DNA from 3 places in the Pseudoalteromonas sp. XMcav1-K genome. Region 1 is predicted to be linked to each of the others. Evidence: predicted binding sites of a transcription regulator. Region 1 holds the regulator's gene; each other region holds the start of a gene.

What was found. The regulator sigma-54, encoded in region 1, starts transcription at its own class of promoters, with help from an activator protein. The targets are predictions, from matches to a motif close to GTTGGCACGNNNNTNGNNT.
Region 2: a site for sigma-54 is predicted at 8,179-8,197, ahead of glnA (glutamate--ammonia ligase). Genes of this name have one in related genera too.
Region 3: a site for sigma-54 is predicted at 8,701-8,719, ahead of fliE (flagellar hook-basal body complex protein FliE). Genes of this name have one in related genera too.

The regions. Positions count from the first base shown of each region.
Region 1 is NZ_JBIPJE010000037.1:3,624-14,719, forward strand. It holds gene mlaE (lipid asymmetry maintenance ABC transporter permease subunit MlaE) at 1-303, opposite strand, end outside; gene mlaF (phospholipid ABC transporter ATP-binding protein MlaF) at 296-1,105, opposite strand; gene ACHSBP_RS07565 (calcium/sodium antiporter) at 1,268-2,251, shown strand; gene ACHSBP_RS07570 (KpsF/GutQ family sugar-phosphate isomerase) at 2,261-3,223, shown strand; gene kdsC (3-deoxy-manno-octulosonate-8-phosphatase KdsC) at 3,220-3,792, shown strand; gene lptC (LPS export ABC transporter periplasmic protein LptC) at 3,792-4,343, shown strand; gene lptA (lipopolysaccharide transport periplasmic protein LptA) at 4,345-4,863, shown strand; gene lptB (LPS export ABC transporter ATP-binding protein) at 4,860-5,585, shown strand; gene ACHSBP_RS07595 (RNA polymerase factor sigma-54) at 5,664-7,160, shown strand; gene hpf (ribosome hibernation promoting factor) at 7,183-7,470, shown strand; gene ptsN (PTS IIA-like nitrogen regulatory protein PtsN) at 7,472-7,927, shown strand; gene rapZ (RNase adapter RapZ) at 7,943-8,791, shown strand; gene ACHSBP_RS07615 (HPr family phosphocarrier protein) at 8,807-9,079, shown strand; gene mgtE (magnesium transporter) at 9,203-10,564, shown strand; gene ACHSBP_RS07625 (bifunctional GNAT family N-acetyltransferase/hotdog fold thioesterase) at 10,596-11,096, opposite strand, start outside.
Region 2 is NZ_JBIPJE010000031.1:35,603-46,698, forward strand. It holds gene ACHSBP_RS04830 (PAS domain-containing protein) at 1-3,253, opposite strand, end outside; gene glnG (nitrogen regulation protein NR(I)) at 3,396-4,790, opposite strand; gene glnL (nitrogen regulation protein NR(II)) at 4,790-5,866, opposite strand; gene ACHSBP_RS04845 (DUF4124 domain-containing protein) at 5,967-6,497, opposite strand; gene glnA (glutamate--ammonia ligase) at 6,723-8,129, opposite strand; gene typA (translational GTPase TypA) at 8,591-10,417, shown strand; gene ACHSBP_RS04860 (phospholipase A) at 10,661-11,096, opposite strand, start outside.
Region 3 is NZ_JBIPJE010000051.1:110,681-121,776, reverse strand. It holds gene ACHSBP_RS20425 (hypothetical protein) at 1-177, shown strand, start outside; gene ACHSBP_RS20420 (hypothetical protein) at 199-687, shown strand; gene ACHSBP_RS20415 (porin) at 801-1,952, shown strand; gene ACHSBP_RS20410 (cytochrome c) at 1,965-2,504, shown strand; gene ACHSBP_RS20405 (MerR family transcriptional regulator) at 2,575-2,988, shown strand; gene ACHSBP_RS20400 (heavy metal translocating P-type ATPase) at 3,090-5,333, shown strand; gene ACHSBP_RS20395 (cupredoxin domain-containing protein) at 5,345-5,698, shown strand; gene ACHSBP_RS20390 (P-II family nitrogen regulator) at 5,713-6,060, shown strand; gene ACHSBP_RS20385 (DUF2933 domain-containing protein) at 6,050-6,385, shown strand; gene ACHSBP_RS20380 (isoprenylcysteine carboxylmethyltransferase family protein) at 6,378-7,013, shown strand; gene ACHSBP_RS20375 (hypothetical protein) at 7,026-7,448, shown strand; gene ACHSBP_RS20370 (cation transporter) at 7,459-7,830, shown strand; gene ACHSBP_RS20365 (hypothetical protein) at 7,878-8,225, shown strand; gene ACHSBP_RS20360 (DUF5676 family membrane protein) at 8,265-8,525, shown strand; gene fliE (flagellar hook-basal body complex protein FliE) at 8,758-9,066, shown strand; gene ACHSBP_RS20350 (recombinase family protein) at 9,204-9,779, shown strand; gene ACHSBP_RS20345 (P-loop NTPase fold protein) at 9,791-11,096, shown strand, end outside.

The DNA.
Region 1 (11,096 bases):
TACTGGGCCTAACTCTCGCAATAAGCTCAGCGCGACCAACGGGCCAAGGCTGTCTTCAGCACCGTAATCCACCAATACTGTGTAGCCTTGTAACGCCAATACCATGCCGATAAAAAGGCCTGAAACTAAAATAATAATCAGTGATAAAAAGCCAACCATATAAAGTTGCTTTATCAATAATGGTGTGCCCTTTTTGAAATTTGGCACACTAAAAATAGCGCCTAACAACATAATTAGCGCACGGCCTATGCCTGCTAGTGTGTCTAGTGTATTGCGGCCGATTGTTTGAATAGTATTAACCACGTTCGCTTCCCATTAATAAATCTTGGTCGTATGGCGCAGCATCAAAGTGGAATGGCACAGGACCATCAGATAGCCCTTGTAAAAACTGTTGAACTAACGGCGATTTTGACTGAGCAACCTGTTCAGGTGAACCTTCACCAATCACTCCTTTATCCGCTAAAATCACGACATGATCCGCAATACTCATCACCTCTGTCACATCGTGCGTTACCACCAAAGAAGTGATATTAAGTGTTTGGTTTAATGATTTGATTAACTTAACTAACACGCCCATTGAGATTGGATCTTGGCCCGCAAAAGGTTCATCGTACATGATTAATTCAGGGTCGAGTGCAATTGCCCGCGCCAGTGCCGCACGCCTAGCCATGCCACCTGAAAGTTCTGACGGCATTAAATCACGCGCGCCACGTAACCCAACCGCTTCTAATTTCATTAATACGATGATACGGATAACGTCTTCTGACAGTTTAGTATGTTCACGAAGTGGAAAAGCAATATTGTCAAACACGCTCATATCAGTAAATAAAGCGCCGCTTTGAAATAACATGCTCATACGTTCACGCGCTTGGTATAGCTCGCTGCGTGACATTTTCGGAATGCTTTCACCTGAAAACAAAATGTCGCCTGAATCGGGTTTCAGCTGACCACCAATCAAACGCAACATGGTTGTTTTACCAATACCACTTGGCCCCATTATCGCGGTGATTTTTCCTGTAGGAACGCTAAAGCTCATGTTTTGATAAATCACTCTATCGCCACGAGAAAAGGTAATGTCCTTTATTTCAACTAAACTTTGCGACAAGTCGCTCTCCTAGAATTAATTGCGCACTGTATTCTAAGCGTTTTAAAAATGTTGTGAAACCTATGAAAAAGTAAATATTTGTAATAACACTTACAAAAGCTGTGTTTTAAATCCAGATTTGATATTATTTGGTGTTATCTAAATTTTGGTTTTTATTCAATAATGTTGTTATCAATTGCTATTTTAATTGCAGGATTTGTCGGCTTAGTTTGGAGTGCGGATCGCTTTGTTTTTGGTGCAGCTGCACTGGCAAAGAACTATGGTATTCCAACATTAATTATTGGTTTAACAATTGTCGCGATGGGCTCATCGGCACCAGAGATGATGGTATCGGCGCAAGCGGCGCTTGCAAAACAAACAGACACTGCTGTCGGTAACGCGGTTGGTTCAAATATTACTAATATTCTGCTAGTACTTGGTATTACTGCACTGTTGCGCCCGCTGAGTGTGTCATCGAGTACGCTAAAACGTGAAATGCCAGTAGTAATGCTAGTATCCCTTGGTGCTTGGTACATTTTATCGGACAACTATTTAGCATTCGGTGAAGGCGTTGCACTGATGGTGAGTTTCTTCATTTTCATTGCTGCAGTGACCATTATCTCGGTAAAACAAAGCAAAGCTGCCAATGCCGAACACGATCCTTTCGTTGACGAAGCCTGCGACGAAGTGCCTGACAATGTACGCACACCGATTGCGCTTATGTGGTTAGTTATCGGCATGGCGATTTTACCTATCAGTTCACATTTTATTATTGAATCAGCAACCGACATTGCCAAACTATTTGGTATTAGCGATTTGGTGATTGGCTTAACTATTATTGCAATTGGTACCAGCTTACCTGAACTTGCGGCATGTGTTGCTGGCGTACTTAAAAATGAAGACGATTTAGCGCTAGGTAACATTATTGGCTCAAATATCTTTAACCTATTAGCGGTATTGTCGCTTGCGGGCATTATTAATCCATCAAGCGTTGATCCTGCAGTATCGAGCCGCGATATCTTAATTATGTTAGGTGCAACAGCAGCCCTTATTGCAATGAGTTTGAGTATTCGCGGTTCACGCCGTATTAATCGTGTTGAAGGCGGTTTGTTGTTAGCTGCCTTTTTAGGATATCAATACCTTATTTTCTCAACAGTAAGCGCTTAAGGCAAAGTCATGAACTTTATTGCTCGCGGTAAACGCGTTTTAGAAATCGAAAAAAATGCCATTGAGCAACTCGCTCAATATATTAACGATGACTTTAGCAATGCGTGTCAGTTGATGTATGACTGCAAAGGCCGTGTTATTGTCATTGGTATGGGAAAATCGGGTCATATCGGTAATAAAATAGCTGCCACGTTAGCAAGTACTGGCACACCCGCTTTTTTTGTTCACCCAGGCGAAGCAAGTCACGGCGACTTAGGCATGATCACACAAGATGATGTGTTATTGATGATCTCTAATTCAGGTGAAACCGCAGAAGTGATTAACCTGATCCCCGTAATCAAGCGCATTGGTGCAAAAATCGTGGGCATGAGTGGCAAGCAACACTCAACTCTTGCACAACAATCTAATGTGCATATTTGTATCGCAATTTCAGAAGAAGCCTGCCCTTTAGGGCTAGCACCTACAGCAAGTACTACTGCAACACTGGCGATGGGCGATGCGATTGCTGTTGCATTGCTTGAAGAAAAAGGCTTTACCGCCGATGATTTTGCTTTATCACACCCTGGCGGCAGTTTAGGTAAGCGCCTATTGTTAATGCTTAAAGACATTATGCATCAAGGCGAAGCATTACCTGTGGTCGCTGAAAACACAACGGTTAAAAACGCTCTGTTAGAAATGACAGCCAAAGGGCTTGGTATGACAGCAGTTGTCGACAATAACGGATTACTTTCAGGTATTTTTACCGATGGTGACCTGCGCCGGATTTTAGAACAACGCATTGATATTCACGCTACAGCTATTTCAGAAGTGATGACTAAACAGTGCACAACAGCAAATGAATCGATGCTTGCTGCTGAAGCCTTAAACATAATGGAACAAAAGAAAATAAACGGTTTGCTTGTAGTTGACCAGCAACAACAGCCAATTGGCGCACTTAATATGCAGGATTTACTTAAGGCAGGTGTTTTATGAGTTTAACTGCATCACAACAGCTTTTTAACGAATTATATGCACAAACTAGTGCTGACGTATTTGCAAAAGCAAGCAAAATTAAACTGTTAATTTGCGATATCGATGGCGTATTTTCTGATGGTCGCATTTACCTTGGTAATGATGGCGAAGAACTTAAAGCATTTCACACTAAAGATGGTTTTGGTATTAAGTCGCTTATCAATAGTGGCATACAGGTTGCGATAATTACTGGGCGCAACTCAAAGATTGTGGAAAACCGCATGAAAAGCCTTACTGTTCAGCATATCTATCAAGGGCAAGAAGATAAAATAGTCGCTTTTAATAACTTAAAGCACACGCTATCACTTGATAACGAAAACATTGCTTATATTGGCGACGATAGCCCTGATTTACCCGTAATGGAATTAGTAGGCTTTGCCGTAGCAACCAATGATGCTCATCCTCTGGTAAAACGCATCGCTGATTATAAAACTACCATGCTAGGCGGTTTTGGCGCTGTAAGAGAACTGACCGATTTAATTATGCTGAGCCAAGACAAAACACTCAGCCACGCAGGCAGTAGCAGCTAATGTCGGCGCGTATTGCACTTACTATACTTTTCACCATTGCCATGGTTTGGCTTTGGTTGCCTTACTTCTTTACTCCCAAAGAACCAAAACCGATTGTTGAAAACGTTGCCAGTATTCCTGATTACATTGCAACCGACTTAAAACAAACCAACTTTAATGAATCTGGTACTGTCAGCCATAAAGTGATGGCGCGAAAAATGTCGATGTATCAAGATTTGGGGTTTACCCACTTTGAAAAACCACAATTTACTATTTTTTCAGAACAAGGTGTGTGGCAGCTCACTGCCGATGAAGCCACGCTCTACAATAACGAAAAGCTCATTTTGGAACAAAACGTTATTGCCAAAAGTCTAACGCCCAATATCATGCTCAATACAATTGAAGCGGCAAGCGTAGAATATTTAATTAATAGCAAACTAATGACTTCTCAATCCGAAGTAAAAATGACAGGTCCGGGACTTGAAATTAAAGGACAAGGCCTCAATGCTAATTTAGAAGAGCAAGTTATTAAGTTAATAAACCATACAAAGACCACTTATTATGACCAATAACATGACGAAATTACTGTCAATCGCTGGACTAGCTGTCACTTTGTGTATCACAAGTGGACACGCTATCGCTGAGCAGATCAAACTTAAGCATCCACTTGAGATTGACGCCGATGAGCAAGCTGCTCGCTTAAAAGAAAATGTCGGTATTTTTCGCCATAATGTACAAATTAAGCATGGCAATATGACCATCACCGCCGATTACCTTGAAGCACATAAACGAGCAGAGTTAGGAGATAACCAGCAATTACTTATTGCCAGTGGTGATCCGGTAAAATTTAGTGCTGAACAAGAAGATGGATCAATCATTGTCGCAAGTGCTAAAAAAGTCACTTATGACGTGGCTAAATCATTATTTACAATGTCTGGTGGCGCTAAATTTCAACAAAATGGCGACATGATGTCAGCAGATACCATCATCTATGATCGCGCAGCTGAAACAGTGACGTCTAAAAAAGCTGAAAACTCAACTAACCAAGTAAAAACCATCATCAATACGCAAAATGAACAAGGCGGACAATGAGCACATTAATTGCCGAAAAGCTGGCTAAAAGTTACAAATCACGCCAAGTGGTAAAAAATGTTGGCTTAGAAGTGAAAGCTGGTAGTATCGTTGGTTTGCTTGGTCCTAACGGTGCCGGTAAAACAACGACGTTTTACATGATTGTTGGTTTAGTACCGAGCGACAATGGCGTTATTCGTATTGACGATAATGACATTACATTGCAACCAATGCATAGTCGCGCCCGTTTAGGTATTGGTTATTTACCGCAAGAATCGTCGATTTTTAGAAAGCTTACTGTGTATCAAAACATCATGGCGATTCTAGAGACACGCAAAGAACTTAATCGTGTGCAACGTGAAGAAGCGCTCGATGATTTATTAGAAGAATTTAACATTGGCCATATCCGAGATTCACAGGGTATGGCATTGTCGGGCGGTGAACGTCGTCGTGTGGAAATTGCGCGCGCATTAGCCGCAAACCCCAAATTTATCCTGTTAGATGAACCTTTTGCTGGTGTTGATCCTATTTCAGTGATAGATATAAAGAAAATAATTGAGCATTTGAAAAATCGCGGCATTGGCGTGTTAATAACAGACCACAACGTGCGTGAAACCTTAGATGTATGTGAAAAAGCCTACATTGTTTCTCACGGCGAATTAATCGCATCTGGCACAGCTGAAGACGTTTTAAACAACCAAAAAGTACGCGATGTATACCTAGGTGAACAATTCAGACTATAGTAATAGTTATAGGCCTTAAATTTGGAATTGAATTGTTAACTAGCGGCTTGAAATCGAAAGAAGGATTAGAATAACTACATGAAGCAATCTTTACAGCTTCGCCTTGGGCAGCAACTAACAATGACTCCACAATTGCAACAGGCTATTCGCTTGTTGCAGCTGAGTACGTTAGATTTGCAGCAAGAAATTCAAGAAGCGCTTGATGCCAATCCTTTACTTGAAGAAGACATTGACTACAGTGACGATAAACAAAACAACGAAAACACTGAGTCAAACAAAGACGAATCAATAAATAGCGATGATGTTGAAGCAGCGCCAAGCCAAAGTGAAATAGAATCAAGCGACGCACTTAGCAACGAGAATATTTCTGACGATTTAGCTATGGATGTGTCGTGGGATGATTATATCAGCGCCGCACCTGTTTCTGTCAGTAACGCCCCAGCTCCTGACAACGATACTGTGTATCAAGGCTCAACCAGCGAATCATTGCAAGATTACTTAATGTGGCAATTACGCTTAACGCCGTTCAGCGACACCGACGAGATGATCGCAACCACCATTGTTGAGGCGGTAGACGATTCAGGTTATTTAACACAAAGTAGCGAAGAAATTTTAGAAGCGGTACAGCAATCTGACGACCAAGAACAAATTGAACTAGACGAAGTTGAAGCTGTACTTAAACGCGTTCAACTCTTTGACCCTGTTGGTATTGCTGCTCGTTCGTTACAAGAATGTTTATTGATCCAGCTCAATCAGTACGACAAAAATACCCCTTGGCTAAACGAAACAAAGAGCGTAATCTCAAACCATATGGAACTTTTAGGATTACGTGATTATCGTACAATAATGAAGAAGGCTAAACTCAAGGAGCCTGAGTTAAAAGAAGTCTTAACATTAATACATAGCCTTAATCCAAAACCAGCTGAAAGCATCATAAAAGAAGAACCTGAATATGTGGTTCCCGATGTTTCAGTAAAGAAAATTAAAGGACGCTGGCGCGTTGATTTAAACAACGATAGCATGCCAAAGATCCGCGTGAATGAACAATATGCTGCGCTTACTCGCTCGATGAAATCAAGCACTGACAGCCAGTTTATTCGCAACCATTTACAAGAAGCAAAATGGTTTATTAAAAGCTTAGAAAGTCGCAATGATACTTTATTAAAAGTAGCCAATTGCATTGTTGAACAACAACAGGCATTCTTTGAATATGGTGACGAAGCAATGAAACCTATGGTTTTAAACGACGTTGCCGAAATGGTCGAGATGCATGAGTCGACTATCTCGCGTGTAACAACGCAAAAATACATGCATACACCACGTGGCATTTATGAGCTTAAATACTTTTTTTCAAGCCACGTTAGCACGGAAAATGGGGGTGAGTGTTCATCTACCGCGATTCGAGCACTGATCAAAAAGCTAGTTGCGGCGGAAAATCCAGCTAAACCATTAAGTGATAGCAAGATTACCGACTTACTAGCAGAACAAGGAATTAAAGTGGCGCGACGCACTATCGCAAAATACCGTGAGTCGCTATCCATACCACCGTCTAATCAGCGCAAGAGCCTGATCTAGACCAAATAGAAGGAAAATGCTTATGCAATTAAACTTAACAGGTCGTCACGTAGAAATTACTGATTCTTTAAGAGACTATGTCACTAACAAATTTGCAAAACTAGAGAGGCATTTTGATCATATAAATAACGTGCACGTTATTCTAGATATTGAAAAACTATCACAAAAAGCAGAAGCTACTATGCATGTTAACGGTGGCGAATTGTTTGCCTCTACCGAGCATCAAGATATGTATGCAGCAATCGATGGCCTGGTCGACAAACTAGACCGCCAAGTAATTAAGCACAAAGAGAAACTTTCTCGCCACTAAAATGAAATTAACCGATATTATTGCTGAGGACTGCGCTAAAACCGCGGTCCTTTTTAATAGCAAAAAAAGACTGTTTGAATTTATTAGCGACCTTGCCCATCAGCAAGCCCCTGATATTACTTCTCAAGAGTTTCTTGAAGCCTTGCTGCAACGCGAAAAACTAGGTAGCACGGGTATTGGTAAAGGCCTCGCCATTCCTCATGGCCGCATTGATGGCCTACAAAATACCATTGGCTTTTTAATTGTAAATCAGTCACCTATTCCGTTTGATGCCATCGACGATAAAGACGTTGATATTTTTATCGTACTGCTCATACCAGAACAAAAGTGCCAGCAACATTTGCAGACTTTAGCCACCATCGCTGATAAACTAAAAGATAAGCAGTTTTGCCGTCAACTACGTCACGCTGAAAATAATCATCAGCTATATCAAATCATTAGTAGTGAGGCGAGTTAACTAAGGGAGATGTAAGTGCAACTTATTTTAGTCAGTGGTCGTTCTGGTTCAGGAAAAACAGTCGCACTCAGAGTATTGGAAGATCTCGGGTATTATGTTGTTGACAATATTCCTGTTAATTTATTGCCTTCGTTGATCCGCTCAGTTTCAGATAAATACGACAAAATTGCAGTGAGTGTTGATGCTCGTAATATGACTAAAGAGCCAGAGGAAATAGAAGAAGTACTCGACTATTTACCTGGTTTTGCAACACCAACCTTATTTTACCTTGATAGCGATGACAGCACGCTAATTAAGCGCTTTTCAGAGACGCGCCGCTTGCATCCGTTATCACTGAATAATATCTCCCTTGAAGAAGCCATTGAAGCTGAGAAAAAGCTGCTCGATCCTATCGCCTCACAAGCGGATATCTTTATTGATACAACAGGCTTAAGTGTTCACCAACTTGCCGATAGCATACGAGAGAAAGTACTCGGTAAAAAATCAAATCAGTTAATTATCACGTTTGAGTCATTCGGTTATAAACACGGTATTCCAAAACATGCTGACTATGTTTTTGACGCCCGATTTTTACCAAACCCGCATTGGGAGCCTGCTCTTAAGCCATTAACAGGGTTAGACCAACCAGTGATCGACTTCCTTTCTAGCCAGCCTGTAGTTCATAAATTTGCATGGCAAGTGCAAACCTTTATTGAAACTTGGTTACCGCATTTAGAGCGTAATAACCGTAGCTATTTAACCGTTGCAATTGGCTGTACTGGCGGCCAGCATCGTTCAGTTTATTTAGCGCAAACACTGGCTGATAGCTTCGCCAAACACCATAAAAACGTAAAAGCCCACCATCGTGAGCAAGTAAACAAATAAGCATAAGCGACTATTATGTCAGTTGAAAAACGATTTTTAATCGAAAACAAGTTAGGGCTACATGCTCGCGCTGCAACCCAACTAGCAAAGCTCGCAATGGCATTTGATGCGAAAATTAGTTTATCCCAAGGCGGTAAAACGGCTGAAGCTGATAGTGTATTGGGTTTAATGCTGTTAGAAAGCTCGCAAGGTAAAGAGGTATTAGTGCGTTGTGAGGGTCCTGACCAAGATCAAGCGTTACTTGCCATAGGCGATTTAATTCAAGCTAAGTTTAACGAAGACGAATAAACAGCTAACTTAGTTAAAACATTTTTCTGCAATAATGCTACAATAAGTTAGACGTAAGTTAACTCTAATAAATCAAAGAGTTGCAATCATTCACTCCAACCTTCAATAAATAATAGGGTGAACATGCCAGAAGCACTAGAACAAGACTACTCACAAACACAACTACATGAGGTTACAAAAGCCCTAAGTAGCGGCATGTTTGTGCATGTTCGACGCATGTTAGCGCATATGCCACCGTGTGATATTGCTTTATTGTTGGAGTCTTCACCGCATAAAAGCCGTACTGTTTTATGGCAATTGGTTGACCCTGATCTGCAAGGTGAAACCTTAGAAGAACTTTCTGAAGATGTGCGTAACGGCATTATCGCGCAAATGGATCCTGCGCTAATTGCCGCTGCAACGGAAGAAATGGATGATGATGACCTTGCAGAAGTGTTACGTAGCTTACCCGATACCGTATACCAAGAAGTATTGGGCTCAATGGATAAAACAGATCAAGAGCGCGCGACATTTGTTTTATCTTACGAGGAAGAAACCGCGGGTGCTCTAATGAGTACCGATACCATCACGATTCGCCCTGATGTCACGCTCGACGTAGTTTTACGTTATTTACGCTTAAAAGGCGAATTGCCTGAAGGCACCGATGAACTTTACGTTGTCGATAAAGAAAATAAGTTTTTGGGTGATATTCAGCTTGCGACATTATTGACAAAAAGTCCGTTACTCACTGTACGTGAAGTGATGGATAATGAATCTGAAGCAATCCCTGTTAGTATGGGTGAGTCAGAAGTTGCGCAATTATTCGAACGTCATAACTGGATTTCAGCCCCTGTTGTCGACGAAGACAGCCAATTACTTGGCCGTATTACCATCGATGACATTGTTGATGTAATTCGTGAAGAAGCCGAACACAGTATGATGAGTATGGCGGGTCTTGATGACGAAGAAGATACCTTCGCTCCCGTTGTAAAAAGTACCAAACGCCGCTCGGTGTGGCTTGGCGTAAACTTAATTACTGCAATCCTCGCTGCATTTGTGGCAGGTTTTTTTGAATCGACCTTAGGTATATTACCGATTTTAGCTGTACTTAACGGCATTGTGCCTTCAATGGGTGGCATTGCCGGTAGCCAAACACTCACCTTAGTTATTCGCGGTATGGCTGTTGGCCACATTAACGATGCCAACCAGCGTTGGTTAATTGGTAAAGAAATTGCAATTGGTATGCTCAATGGTGTGATTTGGGCGGTGTTAATAGCTTCGGTAGTAGCGCTTTGGCAATGGGACTTCACGCTCGGTTTAGTGATTGCCTTTGCGATGTTTATGAATTTATTTGCCGCCGGTTGTGCCGGGGTAACAATTCCACTTATTTTAAAGAAATTAGATATCGACCCAGCACTTGCTGGCGGGGTAATTCTAACAACAGTTACAGATGTAGTAGGTATTTTTGCCTTCCTTGGCACTGCAACCTACTTCCTGTTACCGTGATATAAGCTATTACGCTTATATCACCCTAGTTCTACTTCTTTGGCAACAAGGTATACTCACCGACAAATTCAGCAACCAGTTGCTCACCGTCAAAAATTTGCACTGGCACTGTGTAAACTGCTTTTTCACCTTGCTCTAAGCTAGAAAGATCACCTGAGCACTTGTGTAAATCAACATTGCCGATAGGATCTTGTTTTAGCGGTTTGAGATATTTAATGCTTGCATCAGATAGCACAATTGCAGCGTCGCTTCCGATCTCTTTCAAATGTAAATAAGTTGCTCCCCAACCTGTTAAAGTAGCAAGACTATAAATAGAACCGGCAAACATTGTACCGTGAAGGTTTTGATTAGCACTAAATTCAGCGCTCGTAGTAAATTGCCAATCAGTATAACTCTCAACCTTAATGCCCATAGCATCGCTGATTGGAATATCCTCACGCCACGTATTTTGCAGCACCTTAGTCCATTCAGGGCGACGGAACCAGCCAGGACATGACGGGCATACTTTAACCATTTTCCAATGTTGAATATC
Region 2 (11,096 bases), on a different contig from region 1:
CGGTGCCGCCATAATTACGTGTGGTTGAAGAATCTTCTTGGCTGAATAGCTCAAATACATGTTGATGTTTTTCTTTAGAAATACCAATGCCAGTATCTTTTACCGCTAAGGTGAGACGCCAATAGTGTTCACTGTCATCGCATAGAGCGGCACTCACAATGATTTCGCCTTGGTGAGTAAATTTAATGGCATTGCCGATTAAGTTACTCAGAATTTGGCGAATTCGTCCAGGATCGCCGATTACGAAATGCTCATTTAAATTGACCGTATCTAAAATAAGCTCAAGCTGTTTTTGCTCTGCGCGAGTAGCAAATAGCTCAACAAGCTCAGAAAGTAACAGGTGTAAATCAAATTGAATTTGCTCCAGCTCCAATTTATCAGCTTCTATTTTTGAAAAATCGAGAATATCGTTAATCAGATTTAAAAGAGAATTTGCACTATTTTTGGCGATGGTTAAGCGGTGTGTTTGCTCATCATTGAGTGGACTATCTTGCATTAACTCAAGCATACCAATAACGCCATTCATTGGCGTACGAATTTCATGGCTCATACTAGCTAAAAATTCATCTTTGGCTACCATGGCAGCTTCGGCGTTAACTTTGGCTTTAGTGAGTGCTAACTCATTTTTAACACGCTCGGTTATATCGTAGTTTACTCCGATCATATTGGAAACTTGCCCGTTGCCATCGAGCTTATTAATTGCAGACGCTTTTATATAGCGTGTTTCACCTGCTGGTGTGATAATTCTAAATTCAGTATCAAATTTAGAATTGGTTTCTAATGCGTGTGTGAGTGCGGCAACAGCGTCGGCTTTGTCATCGGGATGTAACCCGTTTTCCCACGCTTCATATGCCCCGATAAATTGGTCATCATCAACTCCGTACAACTTAAACATCCACGTATCCCAAGTTAATGCTTGGGTTTGTACGTTGTAGTCCCAAATACCAATGCCTGCGGAATCAGCGGCAAGTGCCATGCGCTCGTTTTTATCTTGAATTTCGAGTTCAGCTTGTTTCGACTGATGAATATCGAGGTGTGTGCCGATCATCCGCTTTGGCGAACCATCGGCATGCCATTCAACTATTTTTCCGGTGTCGAGTACCCAAACCCATTCGCCGTTTTTATGTTTCATACGGGTTTCACAGCTATAGTGTTCGTCTTCTCCCTGCCAGTGACGCTGTAATTGCTTTTCTGCTTTAGCTAAATCATCGGGGTGTAGCAAGCTCATCCAAGTATCAACTGAGGTGGGTGCTAATTCATCAAGCGTATAGCCAATCATGGTCGCCCAGCGATCATTAAAGGTGGTTTTTCCGCTATCAACGTCCCAATCCCAAATACCCACACTGGTAGATTGCAGCACAAACTGTAAGCGCTGGTTAGTATCGGTTAAATTATCTCGCGCTAAAACTCGGTCGGTAATATCTTGGAATGAACCAAATACACGTAGGCATTGGCCATTGTGCATTTCTGGTTGAGCGCGTGCCGCAACCCACTTCTCGTTGCCTTTAGCTGTGATTATTTGAAGCTCTTCTTGGAAAGGTGTGCCATGCTCAATTGCGTTTGCCATTAATTTGGCGATGCGGTCACGGTTTTCGCCAGGCTTGTAGTAGTCAATTGCTGTTACAACTTGTGGTTCAAAGTTGTCACTGACATCGTGGATTTTTTTGGTCATATGTGACCAATATAACGAATTGTTTGTTACGTTATATTCCCACGCGCCAATTAGTGCTTGCTCACTCATTTCTTCCATTAACTGACGCTGTGAAAGCAATTTGTTTTGTTGCGCTGCGCGCGTTAACTCAAAGCCAATCCAGTGGGCAAATAACCGGATCAACTCGAGATCGCTATTAGTAAACGGGTGCGATGATGCATCAGGGCTTGAAAAGTTTAGTGTGCCAAAGCGCTTGCCATCGACAAATATAGGGCAGCCAATATAACTTTCTAGGCTAAAGTTTAAATAACAAGGATGCGTTGCAATTTCACTTTTTGCCACATGATGAAATGCAATTGCTTGGTCAGCATTAAAGGTGTGAAAGCAGTATGTATTCTCAAAATCAAATTGATCATTTGGTGAAATTTCATTATTTGGGCTTTTGGCGTATAGCACTTTATAGTTGTTTGAAATTTCACTTACTATGCCAAGCGGTAGCTGAAAAATATCACAACCGAGTGTTAGCATGGCGTTCATTTTATCATCGATGCTTGCATTGATATCACTGGTTATCTCATGTAGACGTTTAAACGCTAACTCGGCATGCTTTTGCTCAGTAATATCGTTTTGAATAATGATTGATGTGTCTTTTTGCTCATCATTACTGCGCAGCGGCACTATGGTGGTGCTAAACCAATAAAAGCGCCCATCTTTAGCTTTATTGCATAGTTCGCCATGCCATACCGTATGTTTTGTGATGGCATCGGTTATTTCTTGATAAAGGGTGTCGTCATGGTAATAACTTCTGAGCGTACGCGTTGAATGGCCAATAATCTCATTTTGCTCATAACCATAAAAATGCGTGAACATTTTATTGCAGTACAAAATGTTTGTTTGGTTATCAACTCGCAAAACTGCGGAATGTTTATTGATTGCGAATTCAAAATCAGATGCCCGATTACGTTGCGTTAGCAGTTTAGAGTAGGTATCTGCAAGCCAAGATTGCGTTGGTTTTAGTAGCGAAAATGCAAGCCCAAGCAGGCATAACAGTGAGCCAATCCAAGTAATATAAATCAGCTCATTCTGCGTTTGTTTGTCAAGTATAACAGCGTTTTCAAATACACTAACAACTCGGTCTAATTGAGTGAGTATTTGGTCGGTTTTATCTGTTGTAAATAAACTACTTTGTGAGGTCGAAAGCGTTTTCCCTTGTGAGAGAGATAATGCAGCGTTTGCGTAGGTTTCAAGGGTTGCTTGCAGCTGGTTATCAGCAAAGTAAATTTGTTTAATTTTTTGCTGAGTACTTTCGTCAAACAGCTCAAGTTGTTTGAGTAGCTGTGTTTGATTACTTAGTAGCTTTTCTGCGGCCTTCGCAAGTTGTTGTTGATGGTATTCGGTCGGCTCACGTTGAGCAAATAAGGCAATACGCTGGGATAACATTCGTTGCTCGCCGGCACTATTAACAATACTGGCATAGCTTTCTTGTTGCTGTTGTTGCAGGGTAATAATTAAAAACGCACATGAAATGAGCACCGCAATTGCAAAAAGCGCTGTTTTATAACGTTTGGAAAAGTTAGTAAGTAAAGACTCCGTGCTAAGCATTCAACTTCCTGAGGCGGTGCTGTTTTATTAGAACTTTAAATATTGCACTAAATGGCGCGTCTTGCCAGCGCAAAATGATTAAAAACAGGTGGTTACTTCAGATTAAAGTGCCTTTACTATTTTTTAGCTAAACCTAAAGTAGTCAATCGATATTGAGCTCTTTAAGTTTGCGGGTTAGAGTATTACGCCCCCAACCGATTAAGTGCGCGGCATCTTGTTTGTGGCCGTTGCTGTGTTTAAGCGCACTTTTAATAATTTGGCTTTCAATTTTGTTTTGTATATCGGGCCAGATATTGTGTTTACCTTGTTTTAGCTCGTTTTCAAACCACAGTTGAAATTGCTGTTGCCAGTTTGAATCATGGCTATCGCCACTATGGCTTGCTTTTTCGGTAATTTCGCTTGGTAAATCTTCAACGCTAATAAGCTGACCTGGGGTCATCACCGTGAGCCAACGGCAGGTATTTTCGAGCTGACGCACATTCCCCGGCCATGTAAATTCCATCATTTTATTGGCAGCTTCTTTAGACAGGATTTTGCTGTCGACTTTAAGTTCTTTCGCACTGCGACTCAAAAAGTAATTGGCTAACTTTTCAATATCGACGCTGCGTTCGCGCAGTGGTGGCAGTTTTAAGCGGACTACATTTAAGCGGTGAAATAAATCTTCTCTAAATTTTCCTTCGCGAGCCAATTTTTCAAGGTTTTGGTGGGTTGCGGCAATGATGCGTACATCTACTTTAATGCTTTGATGGCCACCGACACGATAAAATTCACCGTCGGCCAGTACGCGTAGTAACCGAGTTTGCACATCCAGCGGCATATCACCTATTTCATCTAAAAACAGTGTACCGCCATTAGCTTGTTCAAAGCGGCCTTTACGCACGCTATCGGCACCGGTAAATGCCCCTTTTTCATGGCCAAACAGTTCTGATTCAACTAAGTCTTTTGGAATTGCTGCCATATTGAGCGCAATAAAAGTTTTTTCGCGGCGCGGACTGTGATTATGCAGTGCGCCTGCAACCAGTTCTTTACCCGTACCGGATTCACCGTTGATAAGTACGCTCATACTTGAAGCGCTGAGTTTACCTATGGCTCTGAATACTTCCTGCATGGCGGGCGCTTCGCCAATAATGTCAGGTGCTTTTTTCTCGACTTTTTTCGGCTTTACTTTAACGCGTGTGTTGGCGCGACATGCGCTTTCAACAAGTGAAACAGCTTCATTTAAATCAAATGGCTTTGCTAAATATTCAAATGCCCCTTTTTGGAAAGCCTGTACCGCTGAATCGAGATCGGAGTGGGCGGTCATAATAATCACCGGCAAGCCTGGATTTTGCTCAACAATATTTTCAAGCAATGACATGCCATCTTGGCCTGGCATGCGCACATCTGAAATCAGTACGGTTGGTTGATCGTATTCAAGCGCAGAGGCTGCCGCTTCTGCACTGGCGAATGATTCGGTATTAAATCCTGCGCGCTTAAGTGCTTTTTCTAGTACAAAGCGAATCGAAGCGTCATCGTCAACTAACCAAACGGTTTTCATTATGGCTTCTCCATAGACAGGGGTAGATAAATATTAAATTCGGTGTGACCTGGCCAACTATCACATTCAATATAGCCTTGATGTTGGTCAATAAGCGTTTGTGCAATGGCTAGCCCTAAACCTGAGCCGCCGTCTTTGTTGGTGACCATAGGAAAAAATAGGGTTTCTTTTAGCGCTTCATCAATGCCCGGGCCGTTGTCGATAACTTGAATGATGAGGGCATTTTTAAATGCTTTGTTATGTAAGCGTACATGGTGCTTAACTCGAGTTTTTAACGTTATTGTGCCAAGCTCAGCCAGTTTATTGAGTGCATGTTGCGCATTTTTAACAATGTTGAGCAACACTTGCTGAATTTTACCGTTATCGATAAATACATCGGGAATACTCGGATCGTAATCTTTAACGAGTTTTATTTTGTGTTGATTGTCTAACAAGCTTAGTTTTATCACTGACTCTAAAGTTTGGTGAATATTTATCCACTCTTTGTTTGGAAGCTGGTTTGGCCCAAGTAGTCGGTCAACAAGCTCAGTGAGACGATCGGCTTGTTCGATAATTAAATTGGCGCATTGTTCGCGTTCTTGCTGATCGCTCTCATATTGTAGTAATTGCGCTGCACCGCGAATTCCGCCTAGCGGGTTTTTGATTTCATGGGCGAGGCCACGGATTAAATTACGCGCTGCACTTTGTTGGTGCATTTGATGTGAAGCCTGATCATGCTTGAGCTCTTGATTGAGTGAACGGCATTCAAGCAGCATTAAAAGCTGGTTATCTAATTCGACGCGACGCGCAGAAAGGCTAATGGTTGCATGTCGACCATCGTTAAATACCACATTGGCGCGATGTTGAACACAGTCGTTACCACTGAGAAAGGTATTTTCTAAGATTTTATGTAAATCAATCGAGTGATAATGAAATAGTTGTTTAAAATTGGTTGTGACAATGCGTTTGGTACTGATGCCAAATAATTCGCTTGCGCTGGTATTTGCGTAGTGAAGTTTAAAGTCACCATCGACTAACAATACACAGCTTGTAAGATTTTCTAGTAGTTTAATGTAGCTGGATAAGTCTTTAAGCATCATTGCACCATTTTAGTGCGCTATTTTAATTAAAATCAATGTAAATTGATGTTTAATTAGAAAAAGCAAGAAGCGTTCCGCAATGAGCGTATTTAGAGAGTTATTTTGCGATACTGCTTGCGCGGTGCATAAAGAAGGTGATTTGCTCGCTGGTAGCAACAGTATTGCCTTTTTCATCAAATAGTTGCGCTTGTATTGTATGTGCGCCGCGGTCTACATTACGCATTACAAAAACCGATTTGGATTGCGGTGGGGTGTTGCGTTTGCCATTAAATAATAGCTGTACTTTATATTTGGGATTAAAGCTTGGTGTTATGCGAATAGAAACATGGAGAGAACCAGTGTTATCACGAATCGTTTCTTCATGACTTGGCGATACAATCTCAACACCGTATTCTATTTTTTTATTGGGGTCATCCGGTTTATCAAAGATGGATGTATCCGCTTTTTTCATGCTGGTTGCTTTATCGTCAGCTAAAGAGATCACTTTTGCACCCGGACGTTTCGTATCTGAGAATACTAAAACACCGTTTTCATCGCGCCACATATAAATTTCTTTCGCAGTGGCGTTTGTTACTGGAAGTAACATGATAAAAATTAAAAGTGATAGCAGCGCGCTTTTAAAAGCCACATCAGCTCCTTGCTTAGATATGTTATTTTTTATTTTAGTACTGAACGAAAAAATTCGCCTGTTTTACAGACAAACTAGTTATAAAACACCTAGCGAAACAATATGATAAGGTTCAGATGGTACAAATGTATAATATATATATTTATTTTTCCACAAAAAAAGCCCGCAGAACGGGCTTAGGAACACACATTGAAACAATAAATTGATTCTGGAGGCGTGAAATTATTACACGCTGTAGTACATTTCAAACTCAACTGGGTGAGTTGTCATGTTTAATTTTTCTACTTCTTTCGACTTAAGTGCGATGTAAGCATCGATTAAGTCGTCAGTGAATACACCACCTTGAGTTAAGAACTCACGGTCAGCATCAAGTGCTGCAAGTGCTTCGTCTAATGAAGCTGCAACAGTTGGGATTTCAGCTGCTTCTTCAGCTGGCAGATCGTATAGATCTTTATCCATTGCTTCACCTGGGTGGATCTTATTTTTAATACCGTCAAGGCCAGCCATTAACATTGCTGAGAATGCTAAGTATGGGTTAGCTGTCGGATCTGGGAAGCGAACTTCGATACGACGTGCTTTTGCAGATGGTACTACTGGAATACGAATTGATGCAGAACGGTTACGTGCAGAGTATGCAAGCATTACCGGAGCTTCAAAACCAGGTACTAGACGCTTGTATGAGTTAGTTGACGCGTTGGCAAATGCATTGATTGCGCGAGCGTGCTTGATAATACCACCGATGTAGTAAAGTGCTTCTTCAGATAGACCGCCGTACTTGTCACCAGCGAAGATGTTTTGACCATCTTTAGCAAGTGATTGGTGACAGTGCATACCTGAACCGTTATCACCAACAATTGGCTTAGGCATAAATGTAGCCGTTTTACCGTAAAGGTGAGCCATGTTGTGAATAACATATTTCATTTCTTGAATTTCGTCCGCTTTGATTACCATTGTATTAAAGCGAGTTGCAATTTCGTTTTGACCAGCTGTTGCTACTTCATGGTGGTGAGCTTCAACAACTTGACCTAATTCTTCTAGCACTAGACAAGTAGCTGAACGCCAGTCTTGTGATGAATCTACTGGTGCTACTGGGAAGTAACCGCCTTTAACACCTGGACGGTGACCTGAGTTGCCGCCTTCGTAGTCTTTGTCTGAGTTCCATGACGCTTCTTCAGCATCGATTTTGTACATAGAACCAGACATGTCAGTTTTGTACTTAACATCGTCAAATAGGAAAAACTCTGGCTCAGGACCGAAAAGTACAGTATCTGCGATACCAGTTGAACGCATGTATTCTTCTGCGCGTTTAGCAACAGAACGAGGGTCGCGCTCATAACCTTGTAGTGTTGAAGGCTCTACTACGTCACAACGTACGATTAGTGTTGCTTCTTCAGCAAAAGGGTCTAGTTTAGCTGAATCTGCATCTGGCATTAATACCATGTCTGATTCGTTAATGCCTTTCCAACCAGCAATTGAAGAACCATCGAACATTTTACCATCTTCAAAGAAATCTTCGTCAGCTTGGTGATGAGGAATAGAAACGTGCTGCTCTTTACCTTTTGTATCTGTGAAACGTAGGTCAACAAACTTAACGTCGTTTTCCTTGATAAATTGTAAAACCGTATGTGACATGGTGTCCTCCAACCGTGTGTTGTTTTTAATTGTGAAATCGCTGTCTATAAAGCGGCTTTTGTGCCAGTTTTGTAACTCAATGAATATTAATGTTTTTTAGTAAGCTCGATTTACTTTGCACCATTTTGATGCACCAAAAAGATCCCTGCTTGCACTGATGTGGTGCGCGATAAAGTCTAGAAAACACGGCTAAAATCGCAAGGTCAAAATCGTTTTTTTTAAATAAACCAGTAATGTGACAAAAATATCGCAAAAATCAGCTATTTTTATTCTGTCTAAACTTTCATCTGTCACAGTAATAGGGGATAATATGCCACTTTTTTGCAGGCGCAGACCCTTTTGAGGTCATCATTAAGATGACATAAAAGGTGTTTAGCTTAGATTTTTAGCGGGCTTTGATGGGTATTGTGCCTATTAGATAATCCGTAGCTTCTATCCAGAGCACTAACTTGAGTAAAAATATGAGTATCGAAAAATTACGTAATATTGCGATTATCGCGCACGTTGACCACGGTAAAACAACACTAGTTGATAAGCTACTTGAGCAATCAGGTACATTAGAAACACGTGGCGGTAATGAAGAACGTGTAATGGATTCAAATGATATCGAGAAAGAGCGCGGTATTACAATCCTAGCTAAAAATACAGCAATCGAGTGGAATGACTACCACATTAATATCGTGGACACTCCGGGACACGCTGACTTCGGTGGTGAAGTAGAACGTGTTCTTTCAATGGTTGATTCAGTATTACTACTTGTTGATGCACAAGAAGGTCCAATGCCACAAACGCGTTTCGTAACGCAAAAAGCATTCGCATTAGGTCTTAAGCCTATCGTTGTTATCAACAAAATTGACAAGCCAGGCGCACGCCCTGATTGGGTTATGGACCAAGTATTCGACCTTTTCGATAACTTAGGTGCAACTGATGACCAGTTAGACTTCCAAGTTATTTACGCGTCAGCAATCAATGGTTGGGCAACATTAGATCTAGACTCACCGTCAGACAACATGCAACCTATGTTTGAAGCAATTGTTGATCAAGTAGAAAAGCCAGATGCCGATCCTGAAGGCGCATTCCAAATGCAAATTTCACAGCTTGACTACAACTCATACATCGGTGTTATCGGTGTAGGTCGTATTAAGCGTGGTACGGTTAAAGTTAACCAGCAAGTAACAATTGTTGGTGCTGATGGTTCTAAGCGTAACGGTAAAGTAGGCCAGGTACTTACTTATTTAGGTCTTGATCGTCACGAAGCTGAACAAGCGCAAGCTGGCGACATCATTGCAATTACAGGTTTGGGTGAGCTTAAAATCTCAGACACAGTATGTGATGTAAACCAAGTTGAAGCACTTCCTGCACTTTCTGTTGATGAACCAACAGTAACCATGACGTTCTCTGTAAATACTTCACCTTTCTCAGGTCAAGAAGGTAAATTCGTTACTTCACGTAACATTCTTGAGCGTTTACAAGCTGAACTAGTTCACAACGTTGCACTACGTGTTGAAGAAACAGATAACCCAGATAGCTTCCGCGTATCAGGTCGTGGTGAACTTCACCTAGGTATCTTAATCGAGAACATGCGTCGTGAAGGTTACGAGCTTGCAGTATCTCGTCCAGAAGTAATCCTTCGCGAAGTAGATGGTCAATTAGAAGAACCATATGAAACAGTAACAGTTGACGTTGAAGAAGAGCACCAAGGTTCTATCATGGAACAACTTGGTCTGCGTAAAGCTGAAATGACTGATATGGCACCAGATGGTAAAGGCCGTATCCGTATGGACTTTATGATGCCTTCACGTGGTCTAATCGGTTTCCAAACTGACTTTATGACACTAACGTCTGGTTCAGGTTTAATGTACCACACGTTCGATCACTACGGTCCTCACAAAGGCGGTAACATTGGTCAGCGTAAGAACGGTGTACTTATTGCTAACGCAACAGGTAAAGCGCTTACTAACGCACTATTCAACCTACAAGACCGCGGTAAACTATTTATCGGTCACGGTGTGGAAGTATACGAAGGTATGATCATTGGTATTCACGCACGAGATAACGACCTTACAGTTAACGCACTTAAAGGTAAGCAACTTACTAACGTTCGTGCATCAGGTACTGATGAAGCACAAAACCTTGTGCCACCAATCATTATGTCTCTTGAGCAAGCGCTTGAGTTTATCGATGATGATGAGCTAGTAGAAGTAACGCCTGAAAGCATTCGTATTCGTAAGAAACTTCTTACTGAAAGCGAGCGTAAGCGTGCTAGCCGCGAAGCGAAAAAATCGTAATAGCGATTTCGTTTTGTAATAAAAAAAACCAGCCTAGGCTGGTTTTTTTTATGTTTGAAATTTAACGAAATGCTCTGATACCAATTCGCTTAAGTAGCTAATCATCCTAGCGGGCTAAATATCATGCTAACTGCGTTAGAATTTATCAATGTAGAACAACTACATAAGAAAAATTCCGCCTTGTTACCATTTCATTTATCCAGCGCTATCCCTGATCACATAGTTAACAGAATTGGTATGAAATTATAAAAAGTCAGTTAATAAAATACCTACACCAAAGCGTTCAATGTGTTGGTTGTAATCAATTAAACTTTCGCCATAACCATTGTAATATTGCGCGTAACCTCGTAAACGACCCCACGCAGGGAATGACCAATCAAGCTGCACTGCACCTTTGTTATCTGACTTTAAGTTGTTGCGTAACATTACGGTAAATTCATGTTCTTCATAGCGATAAATCGTTGCAAACTCAAAGTGTCCCATGTAGTCATCAATATCTGGGTTATCATCACCAGTTGGGTCATCTTCGTTGCGTCTTTCTTCTTCAGGGATGCGGTACCAAGGCCTAAAGCTAAACACAAAGCCATCTTGCTCCCAAAACAGGTTCGCATAAATTCGATTCCATGAACGTGAAAGTGGAATATTTCGGCCATTTGATTGGTGTTCAAAACCAAGCACT
Region 3 (11,096 bases), on a different contig from region 1:
TACAAGCCTAGTGCACTTAAAGCTGAACAGTTGGAAAAAATGATCCCATATTCAGAACCGGGTTATGAACGCAGAGTCTTTGTTTCTTATGATGATGCTTATGCTTGGCTTCAATCCCATCAGTTTAAATTAGACAACCCAGAGATTTTAAATCTATTTGGTGAGCTAAAAATGTAAATATAAGTTTTGGTTTAAAATTTGATCAGGATCATAGAGTTATTTTCACAAGTTGTTAAAGTTTATGATGGTAAAGAAGGAATCAGCATGTTAAGGCTTTTCAGGTGGTTTAAAATAGTAATGCTAACTATGTTGCTTACGCAGCATGGCTTAGTTATTGCTGAACCTATGAATTGTGAAGAACATCATAATGATTCTTCTGCCACGCATATTATGCAATCCGCTAAAAATATGCATCATCAATTAATGAATGACAATAATCACCATCACGATGAAAATTCAGTAGAAGCTACCCACAATCATGCTGATGAAGACTGTGAAAAATGTAAAGCTGGTGACTGTGCTTGTTGTGAAGGTGGATTTTGTGCAAGCTTTCATTTAAATGCCTATCTTGTGCAGGATGAAGAAGATAGTAGCCGCAATATTCACCTTGAATTAATTATCCAACAAATACTCCCGCCAGTCTCTGGCATTCACCTCTTACCTTATCGTCCCCCAATTATTGGCTAATCACGGGATCAGTGCGTCTTTTTTCGCCAGTCCCATCAAAAATAGAACGATTTATTCATTGGTTTAAATAACCAACTGTTTTGAACAATTAGCACAATATTTTGGGAGGCATGATGAACATGCTCAAATTATTGCCATTTGCAATAGCTACCGCTGTTGCGAGTGGGCAACTCTTAGCGAATGAACAACAAAATAATAGTCGCTTCGCGTTAGCGGGGTATGGAGACGTAAAATACGAAGAAAGTAAATTGATGGATACTAGTGCATTCAGCGCACGATTTGTACCTATATTCTTGTTTAGTCTCAGTGACAAAATGCATATAGAAGCTGAAACTGAAATCTCAGTTGATGAAAATGGGGAAACTGAAATTGAGCTTGAATACGCTGATCTTCATTATTTTCTTTCTGATACAACGACTTTTACCGCAGGTAAATTTCTACTCCCATTCGGCCAGTATGGACCGAATCAACACCCTAGTTGGATAAATCGCTCAGCATTTTCTCCCGGTATTTATGGCGGGTTAGGTGGTCATGGTGGTTATCAACCTATGCAAGGTTTGTTACCGGTGATGAGTGATATTGGCGTTGGCATTCAACACATTATTCCGTTGGGTAAAAACCAAAAAATATTTTTTGACGCATATGTGACCAATGGACTAGCTGCCGAGGCTACACATGGCGATGAAGAAGGTGATCATGCTGAAGGGGAAGGCGAGCATGAAGAAGTTGATGATCATGCTATGGAACTTCCTGAACTAGCGTTTGAAGCAACGAGTGCGGATAACAACTCTGACAAAGCATTTGGGGGTCGTATTGCGTATGCCTTTCTTCCGGGTATTGAGGTTGGCGCTTCCTATTACACGGCAAAATATGATGATGATGAAAAGCTAGGATTTACAGCAACTGGTTTTGATATTAACTGGATTGGTAATCATTACATCGTCAGAGGGGAATACATCAAAACTGCAACCGATGCCCTTGAAGAAGATGAACATGAAGAAAACAAAGTGATCACATTTGACCGCAATGGCTGGTATCTCCAAGCAACTTTTATGGCAGGAAAAATGTTCAATGTATTACAAGGAACCGATTTCGTCGTTGAATATGCTGAGACCAATAAAATTAACGAAGCAGAGCGTTGGGCTTATGGCATTAATTACTGGTTAGACAGTCGAGCAGTCATTAAGGCGACATACGAAGATACAACTGTTCACGATGGGGAAGACGACAAGCGCTTCGCTATCCAATACAGCTATGGCTTTTAAGGGGATACCTAGATGAAATCAATTATTCAAATATTATTGGTTGCCAGCTTATATCTTTTGTCTGCTTTTAGTTCTTATGCACAAGAGAAAATTTCCGGTGCAGAAGTGATCAATAACAACTGTGCAAGATGCCATAACGCTCGCGCTGTTCATGAATTCTCAATTCCAGAATGGAAAGTCATTATGCCGCATATGCGAGAAAAGGCGCATTTAACAGGTAAAGAAACGCAAGCTGTTCTTGAGTTTTTGGAGCTAACTAGCCAAAGCGTACCTTTGGCAAAAAAAGTAGCGCCAGAAAACCCCATAGCGCCTGATGGAAAGCAATTATTTACTCAATTTGGTTGCCAAGGTTGCCATTCATTTAAAGGTGATGGTGGCACAGTTGGCCCAGCGTTAGATGAAACGATTAAAAACAAAGGGATCGGCTTCTTTATCAATAAGCTTCAAAACCCTCAGTTTAATAACTCATCTTCACCTATGCCTAAAATGCCGCTAAACGAGCAACAGATAAAAGCAATAGCGGAGTACATTAAATCATCAGGAAACGCTTGACCTGTGTCTTAGACACAGGTCTAAGCTGTAGGTGAAAGTGCAAACTTAGGCGAAAAACTAAGGAGTAAATATGAAAGTAACAGAGCTGGCAAAAAGTCTTGGAACGACTGCTGATACGGTGCGCTATTACACGCGATTGGGACTGTTAAAACCTGCTAAGTCAGTGAACGGCTATAAGTCTTACTCGAATAAAGAGGTATCGAGACTTAAGTTCATTTTAAGTGCCAGAAACCTTGGTTTTTCCGTTGCTGATATCAAGCAAATTCTTAATGAATCTGAAGATGGTAAAAGTGCGTGCCCATTAGTCAGAAGCCTGATCAAAGAGCGGCTTGAAGAAACAGAAAAACAGTTTCAAGCAATGTTGGCACTTCGAGGAAAAATGTCTTTAGCTCTTTCTCAATGGGAAGAAATGGAAGACAAAGCACCGACTGCAAACATGGTTTGTCATCTCATCGAAAACTTTGAGCAAATTAAAACGGCATAGGAGGAAAAATGGTGGCTACTAAAACAAATATCAAAACTGAATCAGGCTGTTGCTGTCAGGCAAAAGCTCAATCTTCTTCATGTAAAAGTAAGGAGAATACGTTGGAGAAAGTATCACATAACCAACAGCTCATCATAGAAGGAGCTGGGTGTGCTAGCTGTGTAGGCAAAATTGAAGGGGCGTTAAAGGCAACGCTTGGAGTCGTCAGTGCGGAAATGAATTTTGCTGATAGGACTGTAACAGTTTCTGGGACAGCTAAGACAGAAGATTTGATCAAAGCTGTTGAGTCTGTGGGGTATAACGCGAAGCCAATTGATGATAGCTCGGCAACAGATGCGCTTGACGAGAAAGAGGCGGCGGATTGGGCATATTACAAAAAGCTAATGCGCGATACGTTTATTGCCCTTTCACTCGGCGTTCCTTTGATGATCTACAGCATTGTGGTTGGAGAAATGACGGTTGAAACAAACCTTGAACGCATGTCTTGGCTGGTTGTCGGCATTTTAACTTTTGGTGTTATGTATTTTTCAGGTAAGCATTTTTATGTTGGCGCTTGGAAAAGCTTTAAAAACCACTCCGCTAATATGGACACTCTAATAGCTTTAGGAACAGGTACAGCTTGGGTGTATTCGATGGTTGTCGTGTTTGCACCTGACGCCGTTCCATTGATGGCACGGCATGTTTATTTTGAAGCTACAGCCATGATCATTGGCTTAATTGATTTAGGTCTAGCATTAGAAATAAAAGCCAGAGGTAAAACCTCTGAGGCCATTAAACGTCTTATCGGCTTGCAAGCCAAAACAGCAACCGTGGTTCGTGACAACAAAGAGGTTCAGATAGGTATCGAACAGGTTTTGCTTCATGATGTTGTGAAGGTAAAGCCGGGTGAAAAAATTCCCGTCGATGGTGTAGTATTGGAAGGGCACACCTCTATTGATGAGTCCATGTTGACAGGCGAACCGATGCCTGTTGAAAAAGCCGAAGAAGATGAGGTTGTCGCTGGTACTTTGAACAAATCAGGCATGATTTTATTTAGAGCCACACGCGTTGGTAAAGACACGGCGCTTGCGCAAATCATCAATATGGTGAAACGAGCACAAAATTCAAAACCGCCGATTGGCCGCTTGGCCGATGTTATTTCAGCTTTTTTCGTGCCTGTAGTGATGATCATCTCTGTGTTAAGTGCGCTAGCATGGCTTAACTTTGGACCTGAGCCAGCAATTGCTTTTGCCATCGTATCAGCAACCACCGTACTCATTATTGCCTGCCCATGTGCTTTGGGCTTGGCAACGCCCATGTCTGTCATGGTCGGAGTAGGAAAAGCAGCAGAAGCCGGAGTGCTTATTCGAAACGGTGAAGCACTACAAACCGCCTCTAAAATCACTGCCATGATTTTAGATAAAACGGGCACTATTACTGAAGGAGCACCTAAGGTAACCGATATTGTCTTAGCAAAAGCCACTGACGAAAAAGACGTGCTACAGCTTGCAGCAAGTTTAGAAAGTGGCTCAGAGCACCCCTTAGCGCAAGCGATTGTTGAAAGTGCATTAGATAAGGATATTGAGTTACTAAAAATTGAAGCGTTTAACGCCATTACGGGTTTTGGTGTAGAAGCAAACTGCAACAATAAAGCCCTGCTTTTCGGAAACGATAAACTAATGAAGTTAAAAGGCATAGACCTCACTGGCTTTGTTGAACAAGCGCAGTCTTTAGCCAAAGAAGCCAAAACACCTATGTACTTTGCTGTAGATGGTGAACTTGCAGCAATCATTGCAGTTGCAGATCCTATTAAATCAGACTCAATCTCTGCTATCAAACGACTTCAGGCTAATGGTATACGCGTCATCATGTTAACGGGTGATAACAAGGAAACCGCTGCCGCTGTTGCCAAAAAAGCGGGTATTAGTGAGTTTCTTGCTGAAGTGCTGCCAGAAGATAAAGCCAACAAGGTGAAAGAGCTACAAGAAGGCGGCGAAATTGTTGGTATGACAGGAGATGGCATCAACGATGCTCCTGCGCTAGCGTTAGCCGATGTTGGCTTCGCCATAGGCACAGGGACTGATGTAGCTATCGAAAGTGCTGACATTACCCTAATGCGTGGTTCACTTCATGGCCTTGCTGATGCCATAGCGGTAAGCAAAGCTACTTTACGAAATATAAAACAAAACTTGTTTGGCGCGTTTGTCTATAACGTAGCCGGGATTCCTTTTGCTGCGGGGATTCTATATCCCTTCTTTGGCATTCTGCTTAGCCCTGTAATTGCAGGAGCTGCAATGGCGTTTTCGTCATTGACTGTAGTGTCAAATGCAAATCGACTTCGCTTTTTTAAAGCAAAAGAGAATTAAGGAGAAACACGATGATGTTAATTAACTTATTAGGCTTAGTGTTAATCGCACTGATTGTTTGGTGGTTTTGGCTATACAAACCCAATAAAACAATTGTTCAAGATAATGAAGTACTCATTGAAGTGAAAGATGGTGTGTATTCACCATCCTTAATCCAAGTGTCTGCTAGTCAACCTGTCACCCTGAAGTTCATGCGCAAAGATCAATCACCCTGTGCTGAAACAATGCTTATTCCATCATTAGAGATAAGCGAGCAGCTTAAATTAAATGAAATTACTCAAATTACCTTATTGAACTTATCAGCGGGAGAGCATGAGTTTCATTGTCAGATGCAAATGTATCGCGGTGTTTTAAAGGTTGTTTAGGAGGGGTTATGAACATGAAAAAAGTGACAGCCATTTTTGATGAAATGGTGTTAACACGAGTAGAAGAGGCACTACTTTCACATGGCTATAAAGGCTTTACCATTCATAAAGCAACAGGCAGAGGTGCATATGCTGATACTTACAACAGAAATCACTTATCAGCACATATAGTAATGACCATTTATGTTGCTTTTGATGATGCTGAACATGTTGCTGAAGTTTTGCTCGATGCTGCGCATACCAACATTGAAGGCGAAGGATTAGTTAGCATCTCTCCTGTGGATAATCTCTACTGGATAAATTCTAAGTCTGAAGCTTCAAAGGAAGATTTAAGGTCAATAGGAGGCCAATATGAAAAATGAGCACCCTAAATTTTGGTCAACACCTACGGGTTGGGCTGCATTGGTGCTTATTGCCGCAGCCACCTATTTTTTAATCTTTGAACATGGACAGCATGTACTGCAATTTCTTCCTTATTTGATTTTATTGCTATGCCCGTTGATGCACGTATTTATGCATGGCAGTCATGGCAAACATGGCCACGATCATTCACATGCGCCTGATGAGAAAAAGGAAGAGAGCTTTCAAGAACTAACGGATAAAAATGCTGCCTATCGCGATGGCTACATACAAGGCTTAGAAGAAGGACGTAAGGAATCACATAAAAAGGAGAAAAGTGATGAATGAGACATATGATTATGGCTTATGGTCAATGGTGATACTGAACTCTGCAATTTTTATCTTTTTTGCCTTTAGTTTTGTCAAACCAAAAACATCGACTGATTGGCGAAGTTTAGGAGCGTTCTCCGCCTTTATTGTCGCCCTATTTACTGAAATGTATGGCTTTCCTTTAACTATCTATTTTCTATCGGGGTGGCTGACGGAGACCTATCCAGAAGTAAACTTCTTTGCGCATGAAAATGGACACTTATTGCATACTTTCTTTGGTTTTGAAGGTGATGCCCATTGGGACCCATTTCATATAGCGAGTATGGTGTTTATTGTTGCAGGTTTCTTTATGTTGTCTTCAGCATGGAACGTATTGCATCACGCGCAAAAACACCATCAATTGGCTACTACAGGATGGTATGCGAGGTGTCGTCACCCACAGTACGTAGCTTTCATTCTAATCATGTTTGGCTTTTTATTGCAGTGGCCGACCATCCCGACACTTACGATGTTTCCAATCTTAGTCGTTGTTTATGTCAAGCTAGCCAAACGCGAAGAAGCACAAGCGATTGCAGAGTTTGGCTCTGAGTACCGCAGGTATATGGAATCGACACCAAGTTGGATTCCAAATTTTAATAAAATGTAGAAGGTAAAAATTATGAAAACATTAGGTAAATCAATTCTATTTTCTGGCTCACTGATGGTAGCCACAAGCTCATTTGCCCAAGATCATGACCATAAGCATGAAAGTGTGAACAAATATGATATGCATCAAGGCATGGAGATGTCACACGAAAATATGGAAAAAATGCATAAAAAGATGATGGAAATGAAAAAAGAAGTTTTAGCAATTAAATCTGAACAAGACCCTGATAAGCAACAGCGAATGATGCATCAACATAGACGTTCAATGATGAAAATTATGCAGATCATGCATCGAGATATGGAAGACAAACCTATACATAAACAAATTGCAATGGCTGAACATCATCTGGAAATGATGGAAAACATGATGCCGCAGATGAACCGGAAAATGGAAGAAATTAAAGATAGCAATCAACAGCATTCACACAAACATTAGGAGAAAAATTATGAGCGATTTAGATCATAGAGTTGGCGTTAGAGAGCAGAATTTAGTTGTTCGAAATCTAAAGCTTAGCAATGTCACAGAAGAAAGCTGTGACGAGTTAGTAAAAGAAATAGATCAGCTTTTTGGTATAGATGAAGTTAGTTACAACATCAAAGAAGGTGAAATACACCTTGCCTATGATGCCGCAAACGTAAGCCTTGATGGGATTGAGGAGGTAATCCGTAAGTATGGCGCAGATGTTCATGATGATTGGTGGACACATACTAAAGAAAGTTACTATAAATTTGTTGATCAGAATGTTAAAGACAACGCTGCTCATAAACCGTGGAGTTGTCACAAAGTTCCTCCGGGTGCAAGCCGGAAAAATAAGTAAGCTTACGAAAAGCTTGCTCAGTTAATAAGTAAGATGAGGAGAAAATGATGAAAACATCCAATATGAAAATTCTACTTTTATTTGTATTTGGTATCTTTCTAGCGGGTTGTTCCAATACTGCGTTTTATCACAAAAATATGATGAGGGGTCAAGTGGTTGAGCAGTCTACTGATCGAACTCTGATTTGTATTGGTGCCAAGCATGGCGCAGAGGTTGGGCAAAAATACAGTGTTATTAGATTCCATGAAAGAATGGTATTGAGTGAAGGTGAAGATCCCTACACTATCGAAAAGGTAGGAACGGTACAAATTACTAAAATTGTGAATGATCACTTCGCTACGGTAAAACTACTATCAGGTGATATTGCAGCGAAAGATATGGTGGAGCTTGAATAGTAATTAAGTGGTGGCGCAAGCCACCACTGGAGAATAACGATGAAACTTAATGAGAAAGCTTTTGCGTTGGCTTGTGCAGCCGCCTTTGGCATTGTTTGGTTGGTTTGTTCAATGGTGGTAATTATGCTGCCTGATATGATGTCTAGTATGACGGGCAACATGTTGCATACTGACTGGAAAATTCTGGGCTGGCAGATGTCCTTTATAGGAGTATTTATTGGTGGATTTTTTTGGGTGTTATTTGCAGGTGTAACAGGGGGAATTGTAGCAAAGATTTACAATAACCTGAATTTGAAATAGTAGTCACATTTAGATTGGTGGAAATAATTAAATTAACAACAGCGAACCCATTTAATCAATCATTAATTGAATGACGCTAAGCAAGAATGAAAAACTTTTTTCAGTTTGAATTTGAAGTCTAAGGTGTGACTTAAACACACCTTAGTTTTTGAATTATAAGGTAAAGTTTATTTTCTTTGGCACTCAATTTGCAGTCTTAGTGAGAGACAATTAATTGACGAAGAGTATATTTATGCTTCATATCGAAAACACTTTAATTAGCCAGCTCCAAAACTCATCTGTTTATAAATCGAGCTTAGAGGAACAAAAAACTAATAATAATGAGTTCTCTAAACTACTTATTAAAGCGATTGACAATGTAAATGAATTGCATCAAAAAGCAGGTAAAGCGACAAAAGAATTCGAGTTAGGGACAACAGACATTAGTTTAGCAGAGGTTATGATTGCAAGATCAAAAGCAGGAGTTGCTACTGAAGCCACTATACAAGTTAGAAATAAAGCAATAGAAGGGTACAAAGAAATTATGAATATGGCTCTATAAACTTTTAGTATGTTAGAGTAAACAACTAGAATTTATGATAGAAAGTCATCGTTTTATTTCGTTCATGTACGAAATTGTTAAGTGGACTTTCGTTCATGTAATTGTTATGGTGTACGAAAGGTATAGGTTTCGTACATATGAAAGTTGGTTTTGCACGAGTTTCGACTCAAGAACAAGATTTACAAGTTCAACTGTCCAAGTTGGGCGCTCATGGCTGTGAGAAAATATTTCAAGGGAAGCAAAGTGGTGCTTCGATTAAAAATGATGAGAAGTTAAAAGATCTCATAAATTTTATACGAGAAGGCGATGAAGTAATTGTTACTCGCCTTGACCGGCTTGGCCGATCATTAAAGACTATTCTCGAAGCAATTGAAAGTATTCATAAAAAGGGAGCGTGTTTAAATATCATCGACGGCTCTCTCAATACTAAAAATGATAATCCATTCTCGACGGCGATGATCAACCTTTGCGGAGTCTTCGCTCAGCTTGAGCGGGATTTAATAAAAGCCAGAACAGCTGAAGGTCGTGAAGAGGCTAAGGCTAAAGGCAAACATATGGGGAGAATGCCTGCTTTGTCTGATAAACAAGCGAAGGAATTATATAAAGATAAATTAAATGGTGAATCGATTTCTGCATTAGCAAAAAAATATTCTGTTAGCCGCCCTACGGTTCACAGAACTATTAAAAGAATGGAAAAGCAAAATAATAAATAAAGGGAGATGTTATGTGGTCTGACAAAGAATCAAAAATTGATTTCTTAAATTTTAATGAAGCGGCTGAGTCGATTAAAGACCTTATAACAGAAAAGGAATTAATGCCTATTAGCGTCGGTGTCTTTGGTGATTGGGGCGCAGGAAAATCTACTATTCTTGAACTTACCAAAGCATCTTTGGAAACTGATGAACAAGAATATATCCAAGTACATTTTGATGCATGGACTTTCCAAGGGTACGATGATGCTAAAGCTGCGCTATTAGAAACAATCGCATCTACTTTAGTTAAAAAAGCAGCAGACGATAAAAACCTAAGTGCAAAAGCAAAAGAGTTTGCTGGACGAATAGATAAGATCAGACTGATGGGACTACTTATGGATGGTGGTGCAGCATTAGCTGGTATACCAACTATAGGTGGTATACAGAAGATCATGGGACTATTCAGTGGTGGTGACGATGGTGAACTGGATGTTGATGATGTAAAAGGTGCTGTCGATGGCGCTAAGGATGTCGCGAAGAAAAACAAAGGTTTGATCAAAGATAAGAAATCATTCTCACCTCCTAAAGAAATTAAAGAATTCCGAAAAGCATATTCAGATCTGCTAAAGGAGTTTGATAAACCACTTATTGTCTATGTCGATAATTTAGATCGCTGCTCTCCATTTAATGCCATTTCAACACTTGAGGCGATCAGATTATTTCTATTTCTACCAAATACCGCATTTGTTATTGCCGCCGATGAAGACATGATCCGCTTGGCTGTGCCGGAATATCACAAAGGTGCATCTCAACGACATCAAACTGATTATTTAGACAAGCTTATTCAAATTCCTGTGCATGTACCAAGACCCGGCGTTCTGGAGATAAGGGCATATTTAATGATGCTTACTGCTCAAGACCACGGCGTTACCGATGCTCAATTAGAAACGATAAGATGTGCCCTTGAAGAATCATTAAGGCTGTCGTGGAAACAACCACAAATAACCATTGATGAGCTACTTCAAGATCACGCTATCGAAAAGCATTCAGAACTCAGAAGTAAATTTGTAGTTGCTGAGCAGTTAGCTCCACTATTAGCTGAATCTACAAACATTAACGGCAACCCTCGCATAGTTAAGCGATTACTGAACCAAGTGAAGATGAGAAAGAAAACGGCTCACCGTCGAGGTATGCAGCTTGATGAAAAAACCATCACTAAGCTGGTAATTTTTGAGAGGTGCTTAGGCACTCAGGCTACCAATAAGCTTTATGAATTAATTGATAAGGAAAAGGGATTCCCAACAGTATTGGCGGATCTCGAAAATTCAGAAGTTGAAT